2 regions of the Nonomuraea sp. NPDC003560 genome follow, and region 2 is predicted to be linked to the other one. Evidence: riboswitches for the same ligand, from Rfam matches in the RefSeq annotation. Region 2 holds a riboswitch; the other holds the start of a gene.
The links. Region 2 has a riboswitch for glycine ahead of gcvP (aminomethyl-transferring glycine dehydrogenase). Riboswitches for the same ligand answer to the same signal wherever they lie in the genome.
Positions count from the first base shown of each region.

Region 1: linked by a shared signal. The riboswitch ahead of gcvT (glycine cleavage system aminomethyltransferase GcvT) and the one ahead of gcvP (aminomethyl-transferring glycine dehydrogenase) in region 2 are both predicted to bind glycine.

Region 1 covers NZ_JBIAOF010000003.1:216,544-224,334, forward strand. Annotated here, with positions in the region: gene ACFYUV_RS11875 (aldehyde dehydrogenase family protein) at 1-30, shown strand, start outside; gene ACFYUV_RS11880 (3-oxoacyl-ACP reductase) at 124-888, shown strand; gene ACFYUV_RS11885 (gamma-glutamyl-gamma-aminobutyrate hydrolase family protein) at 885-1,574, shown strand; gene ACFYUV_RS11890 (M4 family metallopeptidase) at 1,797-4,091, shown strand; gene ACFYUV_RS11895 (M28 family peptidase) at 4,163-5,536, shown strand; glycine riboswitch at 5,798-5,895, shown strand; glycine riboswitch at 5,916-6,015, shown strand; gene gcvT (glycine cleavage system aminomethyltransferase GcvT) at 6,050-7,135, shown strand; gene gcvH (glycine cleavage system protein GcvH) at 7,132-7,521, shown strand; gene ACFYUV_RS11910 (L-serine ammonia-lyase) at 7,581-7,791, shown strand, end outside.
Region 2 covers NZ_JBIAOF010000009.1:434,941-442,731, reverse strand. Annotated here, with positions in the region: gene ACFYUV_RS33330 (bifunctional nuclease family protein) at 94-564, shown strand; gene ACFYUV_RS33325 (MerR family transcriptional regulator) at 712-1,332, shown strand; glycine riboswitch at 1,381-1,477, shown strand; gene gcvP (aminomethyl-transferring glycine dehydrogenase) at 1,644-4,469, shown strand; gene ACFYUV_RS33315 (tetratricopeptide repeat protein) at 4,597-5,397, shown strand; gene ACFYUV_RS33310 (hypothetical protein) at 5,413-5,769, opposite strand; gene ACFYUV_RS33305 (alpha/beta family hydrolase) at 5,852-6,487, shown strand; gene ACFYUV_RS33300 (DUF5999 family protein) at 6,444-6,641, opposite strand; gene ACFYUV_RS33295 (TetR/AcrR family transcriptional regulator C-terminal domain-containing protein) at 6,840-7,400, opposite strand; gene ACFYUV_RS33290 (hypothetical protein) at 7,510-7,791, shown strand, end outside.

The sequences.
Region 1 (7,791 bases), on a different contig from region 2:
ACCAAGAACGTCTTCATTTCATGGGAGTGAACCTGACGCAGTGAGCGGAGTGAAGGGCTGAGGAACGAAGCCCTTCGCGAAGCGAATGAGGAAGGTGAACGACCAATCGGACAGGGAGTGACAGTGCAGCGTTTGCAGGACCGCGTGGCCGTGATCACCGGCGCGGGCAGCGGCATCGGGCTGGCCACGGCGCGCAGGTTCGCGCAGGAGGGCGCAAAGGTCGTCTGCGTCGACATCGACGAGGAGGCCGGGGCCAAGGCCGCGGGCGAGGTCGGCGGCCTCTTCGTCAAGGCCGACGTGACCAGCGAGGACGACGTCGTCCGGATGTTCGCCACGGCCCACGAGACCTACGGCAGCGTGGACGTCGCCTTCAACAACGCCGGCATCTCGCCGCCCGACGACGACTCGATCCTGGAGACCGGCCTGGATGCCTGGCGCCGCGTCCAGGAGGTGAACCTGACCAGCGTGTACCTGTGCTGCAAGCACGCCATCCCGTACATGCGGCGGCAGGGCAAGGGTTCGATCATCAACACCGCGTCGTTCGTGGCGGTGATGGGGTCGGCCACGTCGCAGATCTCGTACACGGCCTCCAAGGGCGGCGTGCTGGCGATGTCGCGCGAGCTGGGCGTGCAGTTCGCCCGCGAGGGCATCCGGGTCAACGCGCTGTGCCCGGGGCCGGTGAACACGCCGCTGCTGCAGGAGCTGTTCGCCAAGGACCCCGAGCGGGCCCAGCGGCGCCTGGTGCACATCCCGGTGGGCCGCTTCGCCGAGGCGTCGGAGATCGCCGCCGCCGTGGCGTTCCTGGCCAGCGACGACGCCTCCTTCATCACGGGGGCCGAGTTCCTGGTGGACGGCGGCATCTCCGGCGCGTACGTGACGCCGCTGTGACCCGTCCGGTCATCGGCGTCACGACGTACGTCGAGCCCGCCCGGTTCACCGTGTGGGACCTGCCCGTCGCGCTGCTGCCGTACATGTACGTCGAGAAGATCGTCCAGGCCGGCGGGCAGCCCGTGCTGCTGCCGCCGGCCGGCGATCCCGCCCAGGTCGTGGGGCGGCTCGACGGTCTCGTCCTGGCCGGCGGCGGCGACGTCGCCCCGGCCAGGTACGGCCGGGCGGCGCACGAGCGCACCGGCTACGTCCGGGAGTTCCGGGACGAGGCCGAGTTCGCCCTCCTGGCGGCGGCCCTGGAGGCCGGGCTGCCGTTCCTGGGCATCTGCCGCGGCCTGCAGGTGCTCAACGTGCTGCTCGGCGGCACCCTGCACCAGCACCTGCCCGACGTGACCGGGCACACCGGCCACTCCCCCGCGCCCGGCGAGTTCGGCCACCTGCCGGTCACGCCCGTCCCCGGCAGCCGCCTGGCGAAGGTGCTCGGCACGGACCCGGTGGCGGTCCCGCACTACCACCACCAGGCCATCGACCGGCTCGGCCGGGGCCTCACGGTCACCGCCACGGCCGACGACGGGACGATCGAGGCGGTGGAGCTCGACTCCGGCGGGTTCGCGGTGGCGGTCCAGTGGCACCCGGAGGCGGGCGAGGGACCGGCGCTCTTCGAGGCGTTCACGGCGGCCTGCTGAGACCGTTACTGGAAAGCTTCTTTACCTTTTCTGCGCCCTCAAATCGCGCGAAATCCCAGCTCAGGGGGCCATACCACCACGTTATAGCGAACTTGTTGGGTACCGGGTCGCGCCATCCCGGTGTCACCCTGTGTTCATCCCCAGCCGGCCGGGGCTCTTCCACTCCACACCCCCCTGAGGAGCCAGAGAGTGAACCCCAAACTCAGGTTGGGGGCTGCCGCAATGCTCGCGCTAGCCCTGACCACCAGCTCGCTGGTGGGCGCCACGAGCGCCACAGCCCAAGCGTCGCAGGTGGCCGATCCTCCCAGCCCCGACGAGCGCAGGAACGCGATCGCCACCGCACACAACGCGATCCTGGCCGACTCGGCGGCATTGCTGGCATCCGAGCAGGACACGTTCACGCTGACGTCGACCGTCGAAGGCGTCCGCGGCCTGCAGTACCTGACCTACGCCCGCAAGCACGCGGGCCTGCCCGTCTACGGCGGCGACGTGGTCGTCGCCACGGACGCCTCCGGCGCGGTGGTCGACACGGTCGCCACCGGGCAGCGCACGAAGATCGGGATCGGCACGAAGGCGAAGGTCACCGCGGCCCAGGCCGCCGTGACGGCCAGGGCCAAGGTGGCCAGGGTCGAGACCGTCGCCACGCCCGTGCTGTCCGTGCACGCCACCACGACGACCCCGCGACTTGCCTGGGAGGTCCTCGTCACCGGCGCCACCGCCGCCGGTCACGAGACCAAGCTCCACGTCTACGTGGACGCCCTGACCGGCAAGGTCATCGACGACTGGGACGAGGTGCGCGACGGCACCGGCAACAGCTACTACGTCGGCACCGTCACCATCGACACCAGCCCCTCGTACACGATGCGCGACCCCCGCAGGAGCGGCGTCGCGTGCGGCGGCCAGAACGGCTCGCCGTACACGAAGACCACCGACACCTGGGGCAACGGCTCGGGCACGAACCTGGAGACCGCCTGCGTCGACGCGCTCTACGCCGCGCAGCGGGAATGGGACATGCTGAGCGCCTGGCTCGGCCGCAACGGCATCAACGGCCAGGGCGGCGGCTACCCGGCCCGCGTCGGCCTGGCCGACGTCAACGCCTACTGGAACGGCCAGTACGGCTCCTTCGGCCACAACTCCGCCAACTCCCAGCAGCTCACGTCGATGGACGTGGTCGGCCACGAGTTCGGCCACGGCATCTTCCAGTTCACCAGCGGCGGCTCGGGCAGCGGCAACGAGACCGGCGGCATGAACGAGTCCACCGGCGACATCTTCGGCGCGCTCACCGAGGCGTACGCCAACAACCCGAACGACCCGCCGGACTACCTGGTCGGCGAGGAGGTCAACCTCTCCGGGTCCGGGCCGATCCGCAACATGTACAACCCGTCGGCCCTCAACCACCCGAACTGCTACAGCGCCTCCATCCCGAACACCGAGGTGCACGCGGCGGCCGGCCCGCAGAACCACTGGTTCTACCTGGTGGCCGAGGGCACCAACCCCTCGGGCAAGCCCGCCAGCACCCGCTGCGACAACGGCGCCGCGATCACCGGCATCGGCATCCGCAAGGCCGGTGAGGTGTTCATGTCCGCGCTGAACACGAAGACCCAGCCGTGGACGCACGCCAAGGCCAGGGTCGCCACCCTCCAGGCCGCCAAGACCCTGTACCCGGGCAGCTGCACCGAGTTCAACGTGGTCAAGAACGCCTGGGACGGCGTCAGCGTACGGGCCCAGTCCGGCGAGCCGACCTGCACCCAGGGCAGCAACGACTTCTCGGTCAACCTGAACCCCGCCTCCGGCAGCGTCACCCCCGGCCAGAGCACCACGACCACGGTGAGCACCACCGTGACCGGCGGCTCGGCGCAGTCGATCACCCTGCGGACCGGCACCCTGCCGGCCGGCGTGACCGCCTCGTTCAGCCCGGCCACCATCACCGCGGGGCAGAGCTCGACGCTGACGATCACCACCTCGGCGAGCAGCCCGCAGGGCAGCCACTCGATCGCCATCACGGCCGACGGCGCCGACGTGGACCGCCAGGCGACCTACAACCTGCAGATCGGGCAGAGCTCGCCGAACGACTACTCCTTCGGCGTGACCCCGTCGTCGGCCTCGGTGCAGGCCGGCCAGTCGGCCACCGCCACGGTCAGCACGCAGGTCACCGCCGGTCAGGCGCAGAGCATCGCCCTGGCGGCGAGCAACGTGCCCGCGGGCGTGACGGTCAGCTTCAGCCCGTCCACGATCACCGCGGGGCAGTCGTCCACGGTGACGTTCGCGACCACGAGCGGCGTGACGCCCAGCACGTACACGATCAGCCTGAACGCCGACGGCGCGAGCGCCGACCACTCGGCCTCCTTCAGCCTGACGGTGGGCGGCGGCCAGGGCACCACGTGGCAGACGTACACGGCCTACACGGCCGGACAGACCGTCACCTACCAGGGCACCAGCTACCGCTGCCTCCAGGCGCACACCAGCCTGCCGGGCTGGGAGCCGCCCAACACCCCTGCCCTCTGGCAGCCGGTCTAAGTCGCACGACCTGGGCGGCCACGCCGGGGTGGCCGCCCAACCCCCTTGAGGAGCCACAGATCGTGAACGCCATGCTCAGGCTGGGCGCCGCGGCCACCGCCGCGTTGGCCCTGACCCTCACCACGCCGGCCGGACCGGTCGGCGCCGCCGCCGACCCCGCGCCCGACATCCCCGTCGCGAACGTGACGGCGCATCTGAGCCAGTTGCAGTCCATCGCCACGAGCAACGGCGGCAACCGCGCCTCGGGCAGGCCGGGCTTCACCGCCTCGATGAACTACATCAAGGGCAAGCTGGACGCGGCCGGCTTCACCACCCGCGTGCAGAACTTCAGCGGCGGCAGCAACCTGATCGCCGACTGGCCGGGCGGCCCGGCCAACCAGACCGTGATGCTCGGCGCCCACCTCGACAGCGTCGCGGCCGGCCCCGGGATCAACGACAACGGTTCCGGCTCGGCCGCGCTCCTGGAGAACGCCCTCACCCTGGCCGCCCGCAAGCCCACCCTCACCAAGCACGTGCGGTTCGGCTGGTGGGGCGCCGAAGAGGCGGGCATGGTCGGGTCCAGGTACTACGTGCAGAACGGCGGCGCGAGCGGCGTCGAGGTGTACCTGAACTTCGACATGATCGCCTCGACCAACGCCGGTTACTTCGTCTACGACGACGACGCGGCGATCCAGCGCACCTTCAACGACTACTTCGCCACCATCGGCCTGCAGACCGAGGGTGACAGGGAGGGCGACGGCCGCAGCGACCACGCCTCGTTCAAGAGCGCGGGCGTCCGGGTCGGCGGCCTGGCCACGGGGGCCGGGGCGGTCAAGAGCTCGGCCCAGGCCGCCAAGTGGGGCGGCTCGGCCGGGCAGGCGTTCGACCGCTGCTACCACAGCGCGTGCGACAGCTACCCGAGCGCCATCAACACCACGGCGCTCGACCGCAACTCCGACGCCATCGCTTACGCCATATGGAAGCTCGCCGTGGGCACCGGCACGCCCACGGAGAACGACTACTCGATCTCGGTGACCCCGTCGTCGGCATCGGTCCAGGCCGGTCAGTCGGCTACCGCGGCGGTCAGTACCCAGGTCACGTCCGGCCAGGCGCAGAGCGTCGCGCTCTCCGCCGGGAACGTGCCGAGCGGGGTCACCGTCTCCTTCAGCCCGTCCACCGTTCAGGCGGGCCAGTCGTCCACCGTCACGATCGCCACCACCGGCGGCGTCGCGGCGGGGACGTACACCATAGGGATCAACGGCGACGGGGCGACGGCGGACCACTCCGCGTCCTTCACCCTGACCGTCGGAGGGGACGGCCAGGGCACCACGTGGACGGCTTACAAGTCGTACACGGCCGGGGACGTCGTCACCTACCAGGGGGTCAGCTACCGCTGCCTCCAGGCGCACACCAGCCTGCCGGGCTGGGAGCCGCCGAACGTGCCCGCCCTCTGGGCGCGGGCCTGACCGTCGGGCCTGATCTCCGGGCCTGTGATCTGTAGGGCCTGATCCCCGCGGGCCGGTCACCGCCGGCCCGCCCCGAGCTGCCGCGTGCGAGCTGACCTGCCATGACCGGCTCGCGCGCGGCCACCAACGCGGCCGCGACCCCGCCTCTCCGGGGCCGCGGCCGCTTTTCGCTGCGTGCGGGATGTCGAGGATGCCGCGGATGGTGGAGGGCGAAGCGCGACAACACCCCCATGACGGCACTAGGCTGACGGACATCACCGGCGAAACCGTGCGGGAGAGCACCCTGACAGCCGGTCAGGGTCCCTGAAGGAGCAAGCCCTCCCCGCGAACCTCTCAAGGCAAAGGACCGCGCGGCAGCCCTGTAAGGCGTTCTTACGGGGAGGTGACCTCTGGAAAGCAGGCCCTCGGGGCCTCGCCGAAGGTGAAAGTCCGGTAAAACTCGGGCGAAGCTCTCAGGCATCCATGACAGAGGGGGAGGATGCTGGCATCCAATCCTGTCCTGAGGTGCGACAAATGTCCCGACCTACGCCGCTACGAGACGTCCACGAGGCCCTAGGCGCCACGCTGACTGACTTCGCCGGCTGGCTCATGCCGCTCCGGTACGGCAGCGAGTCCGCGGAGCACAAAGCCGTCCGCGAGGCGGCCGGGCTGTTCGACCTCTCGCACATGGGCGAGATCTTCCTGACCGGCCCGCAGGCCGGAGAGGCCCTCGACTACGCGCTGGTCGGCCACCTGTCGGCGCTCGCGCCCGGCCGGGCCAGGTACACGATGATCGTGGACGAGCGCGGCGGGGTGCTCGACGACCTCATCGTCTACCGGCTGGCGGACGAGGAGTTCATGGTGGTGGCCAACGCCTCGAACTCCGACAAGGTCGCGGATGAGCTGAAAAATCGTACTAAGTCGTATGACGCGACGGTCGATGACCGCTCCCAGCAGTACGCCCTCATCGCGATCCAGGGCCCGAAGGCCCAGGAGATCCTGGCCACGCTCACCGACGCCGACCTCGACGGTCTCAAGTACTACGCGGGCCTGCCCGGCGTGGTCGACGGCCGCCAGGCGCTCATCGCCCGTACCGGCTACACCGGCGAGGACGGCTTCGAGCTGTTCGTCGCCAACCAGGACGCCGTGCCGCTCTGGCGCGCCCTGGAGGCCGCGGGCGAGCCGCACGGGCTGCGCGCCGCCGGTCTGTCCAGCCGCGACACCCTCAGGCTGGAGGCCGGCATGCCGCTCTACGGCAACGAGCTGAGCTCCGACCTGACCCCGTTCGACGCGGGGCTGGGCAGAGTGGTGAAATTCGACAAGCCCGGTGACTTCGTCGGCAGGGCGGCACTGGAGGCGGTCAAGGACGACCAGCCCCGCCGCCGCCTCGTCGGCCTGGTCGCCCAGGGCCGCCGGGTGCCGCGTCACGGCTACCCGGTCACCCGCGACGGCGCCGTCGTCGGCGAGGTCACCAGCGGTGCGCCCTCCCAGACCCTGGGCAAGCCCATCGCGATGGCCTACGTGGACGCCGGGGCCGACACAGGTCTGGCCGTGGACATCCGGGGCAGCCATGAACCTATGGACCTGGTCGAGCTGCCCTTCTACAGGAGGAACAAGTGAGCAACATCCCTGACGACCTGAACTACACCAAGGAGCACGAGTGGGTGTCGGGCGTGGACGACGGCATCACCGTGACCGTCGGCATCACGGCCTTCGCCGCCGAGGCTCTTGGTGACGTCGTCTTCGTGCAGCTCCCCGAGGTCGGTTCGACCGTCGAGGCGGGTGACTCGGTCGGCGAGGTGGAGTCCACCAAGTCGGTGAGCGAGATCTACGCGCCCGTCGGCGGCGAGATCGTCGAGGTGAACTCGGCCGTGGCCGACGACCCGTCGCTGGCCAACAGCGACCCGTACGGCGACGGCTGGATGTTCCGCGTCCGCATGGAGGGCGACGCGGAGGACCTGCTGTCCGCCGAGGAGTACACGGCGCTCACCTCAGGCGAGTCCTGACACCAACGCCGGGGCCCGCCGCGGGCCCCGGCACTTCCTGAACTGAAGGGCGCCCATCAATGGCGATCAGCGTCTTCGACCTCTTCAAGATCGGCATCGGACCGTCCAGCTCCCACACGGGCGGCCCGATGGCCGCCGCGCACAAGTTCGCCCGCGGGCTGCACGACGACGGCCTGCTCCCCCGCGTGGCCCGCGTCGAGGTCATCCTGTACGGCTCGCTCGGCCTGACCGGCAAGGGCCACGGCAGCGACAAGGCGGTGCTGCTCGGCC
Region 2 (7,791 bases):
CCGGGTGTTACGTTGAAATGCATAAGCGTGTAGCAGAAACGACCCAGTCAACAGCTGTGCCGGGCGACCGGCCGGCCGAATACGGAGCAGCCCGTGTTGCAGATGGAGGTCGTGGGCGTTCGAGTTGAGATGCCCACAAATCAGCCGATCGTCTTGCTCAAGGAGGCACACGGGGAACGGTTCCTTCCGATCTGGATCGGCATGACCGAGGCGACCGCGATCGCCCTGGCGCAGGCCGAGGAGCCGCCGCCCCGGCCGCTCACCCACGACCTGTTCAGGGACGTGCTGAGCGCGCTCGGCGTCGGGCTGCGCGCGGTCAACATCGTGGCCCTGCGTGACGGCATCTTCTTCGCCGACCTGGTGTTCTCCAACGGCGTGGAGGTCAGCGCCCGCCCCTCCGACTCGATCGCCCTGGCGCTGCGCACCGGCGCGCGCATCTTCGCCAGCGAAGAGGTGGTCCAGGAGGCCGGCGTGATCATCCCTGACGACCAGGAGGACGAGGTGGAGAAGTTCAGGGAGTTCCTTGACACGATCACTCCCGAGGACTTCGGCAGGGCGGGGTAGGTATTTCAGTGCATTTACGCTTCACGACGCGCCGAGCCGGATCGTTGACTGAGCATGGTCACGGTCCTACGGTGCAAGTGAAACCCGTGGTCGCCCTTTACGAACCCCCAGATCAGGCCATGGGATGAGAGAAAGCCGGAGGTCCGCGTGGCGGTCAGCAGCGGCGAGGGAAAGACGGCCGGCCAGGAAGATCCGGTGCGGCGCGAGAGCGCGCGGCAGCGTGCCGGAGAGCAGGGACTGCTCTTCGACGAGCAGCCCGCGACGGTGCCCGACGACATCGGATACCGCGGGCCCACAGCCTGCTCGGCAGCCGGCATCACCTACAGGCAGCTCGACTACTGGGCGCGCACGGGCCTGGTCGAGCCCACGATAAGAGCCGCGCACGGCTCGGGCTCGCAGCGGCTCTACAGCTTCCGCGACATCCTGGTGCTCAAGGTCGTCAAGCGGCTGCTCGACACCGGGGTGTCGTTGCAGCAGATCCGCACCGCGGTGCAGCATCTGCGTGACCGCGGGGTCGCCGACCTCGCGCAGATCACGCTCATGAGTGACGGTGTCAGCGTCTACGAGTGCACCTCGGCCGACGAGGTGATCGATCTCCTCCAGGGCGGCCAGGGCGTGTTCGGCATCGCGCTCGGCCGGGTCTGGCGAGAGGTCGAGGGCTCCCTCGCGGAGCTGCCGGGGGAACGGGCGGCGGTCGAGGACACCGTCCCGGCCGACCATCCCGCTGACGAGCTCGCCAAGCGGCGTCGCGCACGCCGCACGGGGTGAGCTGAACCGCTGAACACACCGTAGTAATCTAGGACAGAGTAAGGCTGATGACCCCGTGCGGGAGAGTCCCTGGGCTACGGTCCTGGGGCGCCGAAGGAGCAACCCTCCCCGGAATCTCTCAGGCATCCCGTACCGCTCGGGTGAGGCAACTCTGGAAAGCAGGTGCGCCCGCCAGGCGCACCTCACCGACGGTGCAAGCCCCACGGTGGGGTGAAGCTCTCAGGTCGCGATGACGTCGCGATGACAGAGGGGGAGATCCGGCACTCGCCCGCGCCCTGGCGCCGGTCTCCAAGCCTCGGGAGGCAACCTCCATGACCGACCTGTCCGCTCCGCCGTTCTCGTCCAGGCACATCGGCCCATCGGAGTCCGAGCAGCAGCGCATGCTCGAGGCCGTGGGCTTCGAGTCCGTCGGCGATCTGGTGGCCGTGGCCGTGCCCGAGGCCATCAGGGTCAAGGACCGGCTCAAGCTGCCGGCCGCCGCGAGCGAGACCGAGGCCATCGCCGAGCTGCGCGAGCTGGCCTCCCGCAACCGGGTGCTGACCTCCATGATCGGCCTGGGCTACTACGACACCGTCACGCCCGCCGTCATCCGGCGCAACCTGCTGGAGAATCCGGGCTGGTACACCGCCTACACGCCGTACCAGCCGGAGATCTCGCAGGGCCGCCTGGAGGCGCTGCTGAACTTCCAGACGGTCGTCTCCGACCTGACCGGCCTCGACGTCGCCGGCGCCTCCCTGCTGGACGAGGCCACCGCCGCGGCCGAGGCCATGACGCTGGCCCGCCGGGCCGGCAAGTCCAAGAGCGACGTGTTCGTGGTCGACGCCGACACGCTGCCCCAGACCAAGGCCGTGCTGGCCACCCGCGCCGAGCCGCTCGGCATCACGCTGGTCGAGCACGACCTCGACGGCGAGCTGCCCGAGTGCTTCGGCGTGCTCGTCCAGTACCCGGGAGCCTCGGGCCGGCTGCGCGACTTCCGCGACGTGGCCGCCAGGGCGCACGAGGCCGGCGCGCTCGTCGTGGCCGCCGCCGACCTGCTGGCCCTCACGCTGGTGGCCGCCCCCGGCGAGCTGGGCGCCGACATCGCCGTCGGCTCCTCCCAGCGCTTCGGCGTCTCCTTCGGGTTCGGCGGGCCGCACGCGGCCTACATGTCCGTACGCGAGGGCCTGCAGCGGCAGATGCCCGGCCGTCTGGTCGGCGTGTCGGTCGATGTCGACGGCGACCCCGCCTACCGGCTGGCCCTGCAGACCCGCGAGCAGCACATCCGCCGGGAGAAGGCCACCAGCAACATCTGCACCGCCCAGGTGCTGCTGGCCGTGATCGCCGGCATGTACGCCGTCTACCACGGCCCCGAGGGCCTGCGCCGGATCGCGCACCGCGTGCACCGGCACGCCGTCGCGCTGGCCGGCGGGCTGCGCGAGGCCGGCCTGGAGGTCGTGCACGGCGAGTTCTTCGACACCGTGCTCGTCCGCGTGCCCGGCAGGGCCGCCGAGGTGGTGGCCGCCGCCGCCGAGCGGGGCGTCAACCTGTGGCAGACCGGCGACGACCACGTCTCGATCGCCTGCGACGAGAAGACCGGCGCCGCCGAGCTGGTCAAGGTGTGGGCCGCCTTCGGCGTCGAGCGCGAGGAGGTGGCGCTGGAGGCCGACGCGCTGCCGGCCGAGCTGCTGCGCGAGTCGGACTACCTGACCCACCCGGTCTTCCACAGCCACCGCTCCGAGACCGCGATGCTGCGCTACCTGCGCAGGCTCCAGGACAAGGACATCGCGCTCGACCGTTCGATGATCCCGCTCGGCTCGTGCACGATGAAGCTGAACGCGACCACCGAGATGGAGCCGATCACCTGGCCGGAGTTCGCCGGCGTGCACCCGTACGCGCCGGAGGCCCAGACCGAGGGCTACCGGGAGCTCATCGGCACGCTGGAGGGCTGGCTGGCCGAGGTGACCGGCTACGACGCGGTCTCCATCCAGCCGAACGCCGGCTCCCAGGGCGAGTTCGCCGGCCTGCTGGCCATCCGCGCCTACCACCAGGCCAACGGCGACACCGAGCGGGACGTGTGCCTGATCCCGTCGTCGGCCCACGGCACGAACGCGGCCAGCGCCGTCATGGCGGGCATGCGGGTCGTGGTCGTGGCCTGCGACAGCGACGGCAACATCGACCTGGCCGACCTCGACGCCAAGATCGCCAAGCACCGCGACAAGCTTGCCGCGATCATGGTGACGTACCCGTCCACGCACGGCGTGTACGAGGAGTCGATCACCGAGGTCTGCGCCAAGGTGCACGAGGCCGGCGGCCAGGTCTACGTCGACGGCGCCAATCTCAACGCCCTGGTGGGCCTGGCCAAGCCGGGCGAGTTCGGGGCCGACGTGTCCCACCTCAACCTGCACAAGACGTTCTGCATCCCGCACGGCGGCGGCGGCCCCGGCGTCGGCCCGGTCGCGGTCCGCGGCCACCTGGCGGCCTACCTGCCCGGCCACCCGCTGCGCGACGGCGGCCCGGTCGGCCCGGTCTCGGCCGCCCCGTACGGCTCGGCGGGCATCCTGCCGATCTCGTGGGCGTACGTGCGGATGATGGGCTCCGAGGGCCTCACGGCGGCCACCGAGCAGGCCATCCTGTCGGCCAACTACCTGGCCCGGCGGCTGGCCCCGCACTACCCGGTGCTCTACACCGGCCGCGGCGGCCTGGTGGCCCACGAGTGCATCGTGGACCTGCGCCAGATCACCAAGGAGACCGGCGTCACCGTCGACGACGTGGCCAAGCGCCTGATCGACTACGGCTTCCACGCGCCGACCATGTCGTTCCCGGTGGCCGGGACGCTGATGATCGAGCCGACCGAGAGCGAGGACCTGGACGAGCTCGACCGGTTCGTGGACGCGATGATCGCCATCCGCGGCGAGATCGCCAAGGTGGCCTCCGGCGACTACGACAAGACCGACAACCCGCTGCGCAACGCGCCGCACACGGCCGAGTCGGTCACCGCCGACGAGTGGGCCCACCCGTACTCGCGGACCGAGGCGGCCTACCCGGTGGCCTCGCTGCGCGAGGGCAAGTACTGGGTGCCGGTGCGCCGCATCGACCAGGCGTACGGCGACCGCAACCTGGTGTGCTCCTGCCCGCCGCTGGAGGCGTACGAGGACTGATCCGCCCGCGCGGGTCCCCGCCCGGGGGCCCGCGCCGGATCTGGCCCAGTCCTGCACCGTCAAGTGAGCAGACATGATCGCGGCGAGCCGTTAGGCTCGGTGCGATCCGTCGCCTGAAGGAGCTCTCTTGACGTTCTCAGAGCTGGAGACCCCGCCTCTCGACACCGCCCGCCGCCTGGCCGAGGGCGGCGACCTGGAGGGTGCGGCGGCGATCCTGACCGAGTTGGTCGCCGACCCCGACAGCCCCGACCGGGCCCAGGCGGCCGTGGGGCTGGCCGTGGTGCTCGACGAGCGCGGCGACACCGAGGCCGCCCGCGCCGCGGCCCGCACCGCGCTGGCCACCGGCCATCCCGAGTACGCCGCCCAGGCCGCCTGCCACCTGGCCCAGGGTTTCGAGCGCGAGGGCCGCGACGAGCAGGCCAGAGCCGCCTGGCAGGCGGTGCTCGGCGTCGGCACGCCGGCCTACGTCCCGCTGGCGCACCTCGCGCTGGCCCGGCTGGCCGGCAGCCCGCAGGAGGCCGGCAAGGAGCTGCGCTCCGCCCTCGACGCGAGCCTTGACTCGGGCGACGCCGAGGCCGCCGCGCACGCGGCCCGCCAGCTCGCCGAGACGCTGCTGGAATACGGCGACCCGGGGGAGGCCGCCGGGCTGCTGCTGGACGCGCTGGAGTTCGCCCCCGCGCGGGAGCTGCCGGGGCTGCGGGTGCTGCTCGGCATCGCGCACCTGGAACTGGCCTGCGCCGAGTTCGCCGAGGCCGTCGAGAGCGGGGCCGACCCCCAGACGGGCGCGCTGGCCATCGAGCTGCTGGCGCGCACGCTGCCGCTGCGCGGCCGCACCGAGGACGCCGGCCAGGTGTGGACCTACGGCCTCGAACACGAGGACCAGACCATGGCCGCCGAGGTCCGGCTGCGCTTCCACCGCGACACCTGAGTGCCGTGCGGCGGCTCAGCCGCGGCGCATGATGGCCACGGCGGCGGCCACGTTGATGGCGACGATCGCCAGCCACGTGATCGTCAGGCCGACCAGCCCCGAGTTGCCGGCCGCGATGGCGGTCAGCGGGATGCCGAGGCCCATCGAGCCCAGCGCGACGGGGATCATCGCCGCGCCGTTGTTCTGCCGCTGCCTGGGCTTGGCCGGGGGAAGGCCGTGGCCGCTCAGCTCGGCCTGGACGCGGGCGGCGATGGTGGCGTCGAGCCGTTCGACGAAGGACTCGACGAGCGCGGCCTCGTAGTCGGGGCCGAGGTCGCGGCGGGCGTCGAGGGTGGCCTGCAGGTCATCCCGGATGGGGCGCATCTCTGGCATGCAAGCCATCATCCCGGCTGTCCGGCGCGCCGTCATCAGACCTGGGGGCCAATGGCGGATCCTCCCCAGGTACGGTGCTGCCATGGAGATCATGACGCCGCGGGGGCCGGCGCTGGTGCAGGTCGACGAGGCGGCCGAGCCCCGGCTGCTGCTGGTGCTGACCCACGGCTCGGCCGGGGGAGTGGACGCGCCCGACCTGCTGGCCGTCCGTGACGCCGCGCTGGGGGCCGGGGCGACCGTGGCCAGGGTGTCGCAGGCGTTCCGGGTCGCGGGGGCGCGGGCGCCGGGCTCGGCCGCCCGGCAGGACGAGGCCTGGGAAGCGGTGCTGGGCGAGCTGCGCGCCGGGTGGCCGGGGCTGCCGCTGGTGCAGGGCGGCCGGAGCAACGGCGCCCGGGTGGCCTGCCGTACGGCCTCGGCGGTGGGCGCGGCGGCGGTGGTGGCGCTGGCCTTCCCGCTGCACCCGCCCGGCAGGCCGGAGCGTTCCAGGGCCGAGGAGCTGCGCGGGGCCGGGGTCGACGTGCTGGTGGTCAACGGGGACCGGGATCCGTTCGGAGTGCCGGATCCCGCGGACTGCGCCCGGCTGGTGGTGCTGCCGGGCGAGGGCCACGACCTGAAGCGGGACCCCGCCCGGGTGGGCGAGGTCGTGGCCCGGTGGATCGGCGGCTACGCCGCCGTCAGGCGGCGCCCACCAGGGGGTCGGGCCGGTGCGGCGCGATGACGGTGCCGCTGGGCAGCAGCTCCCCGGTGTCCTCGAACAGGACGACGCCGTTGCAGAGAAGGCTCCACCCCTGCTCGGGGTGGCATGCGAGGGTGCGTGCTGCCTCGCGGTCCGGCGCCTCGGCAGACGGACAGGCCGGGTCGTGCGGGCACATCGGCGTGCCTCCGATATCTCGTGGGTGCTCCCGGGAGAGGGACGGGAGCCGCTCGGGTTTGTTGTTCTGGCAAGTGTGCGACGTGTGTCACACGGTCCGACATAGCCCGTTCGGACTGTTACAGGAGGATCCCCCGGTCGTGTGACCTTCGACACAGCGTGCCTTATGCAGGATAACGGGCCAAGCGCGACACGCGCACTACGTTTGCAACCCCTTGAGCAAAGCGTCGAGTCCTCTTTCGAAGTCCACATCCGCCCTTTCGTCCCGCCTGACCCATTCATCGACTTCCGGGTCAGCCCATCCGGATTGCTGGACTTCGACCGCCACGCTGCCGAACACGAACGCCCGCAGCGCGCGCACGGCCTCGGGGGCGTCGTTCAGGCCGCCGTCGGCGAGCTGCTCGGTCTGCTCCCTGATGGCGACGGCGGTGGCGCCCTTGGGCGGCTTGGTCAGGGCCAGCGCGAGCACGCCCGGATGCTCGCGCAGCAGCTCCCGGCCCGCCCGGCACCACGCCCTGGCCGTCTCCTGCCAGGTGGCCGCCTGCTCCACGTGCACGGACGTGACGTGCTCGGCCAGCGCGTCCATCAGCGCCTCCTTGCCGCGGGGCAGGTGGTGGTAGATGGCCATGGCCTCCACCTCCAGGGCGTCGCCCAGCCGGCGCATGGTGAGCCGGCGCAGCCCCTGGCTGTCGGCGATGTGGAGTGCGGCCTCGATGATGCGCTCGCGGGAGAGTGGGACGGGAGGTCTCTTTGCGGGCATGGTGATCATCTTACTGGGCGGCCCCGTCCGTCGCCCGGTGTTCGGGGGCGGTGTCGGACGGCGTACCCTTGTGGGTTGAACAGCAAAGACTGCGTGAAGGGCAGGGTCGATGGCGTTTTTCCGTCCGCGGGTGAGCCGGGAGGCCGAGGTTCGCTACCACGCGGACCAGGAGATCTCCAAGGGCTTCCCGCAGCTGCTTGACAAGGCCAGGCAGGCCGAGCAGATCGTGCGCGACCTGCGTGCGGCCGCGGCCGACGAGATCGAGCTGCTGGCGGCGGGCCGGGCGTTCGACGTCGCGCTGACCGAGGCGCTGCGGGCCGCCGAGGCCGGGCAGCGGGCCACGTTCGGCGTGCGCTCGTACGACGACCGCATCGCGCGCCGCAAGGCCAAG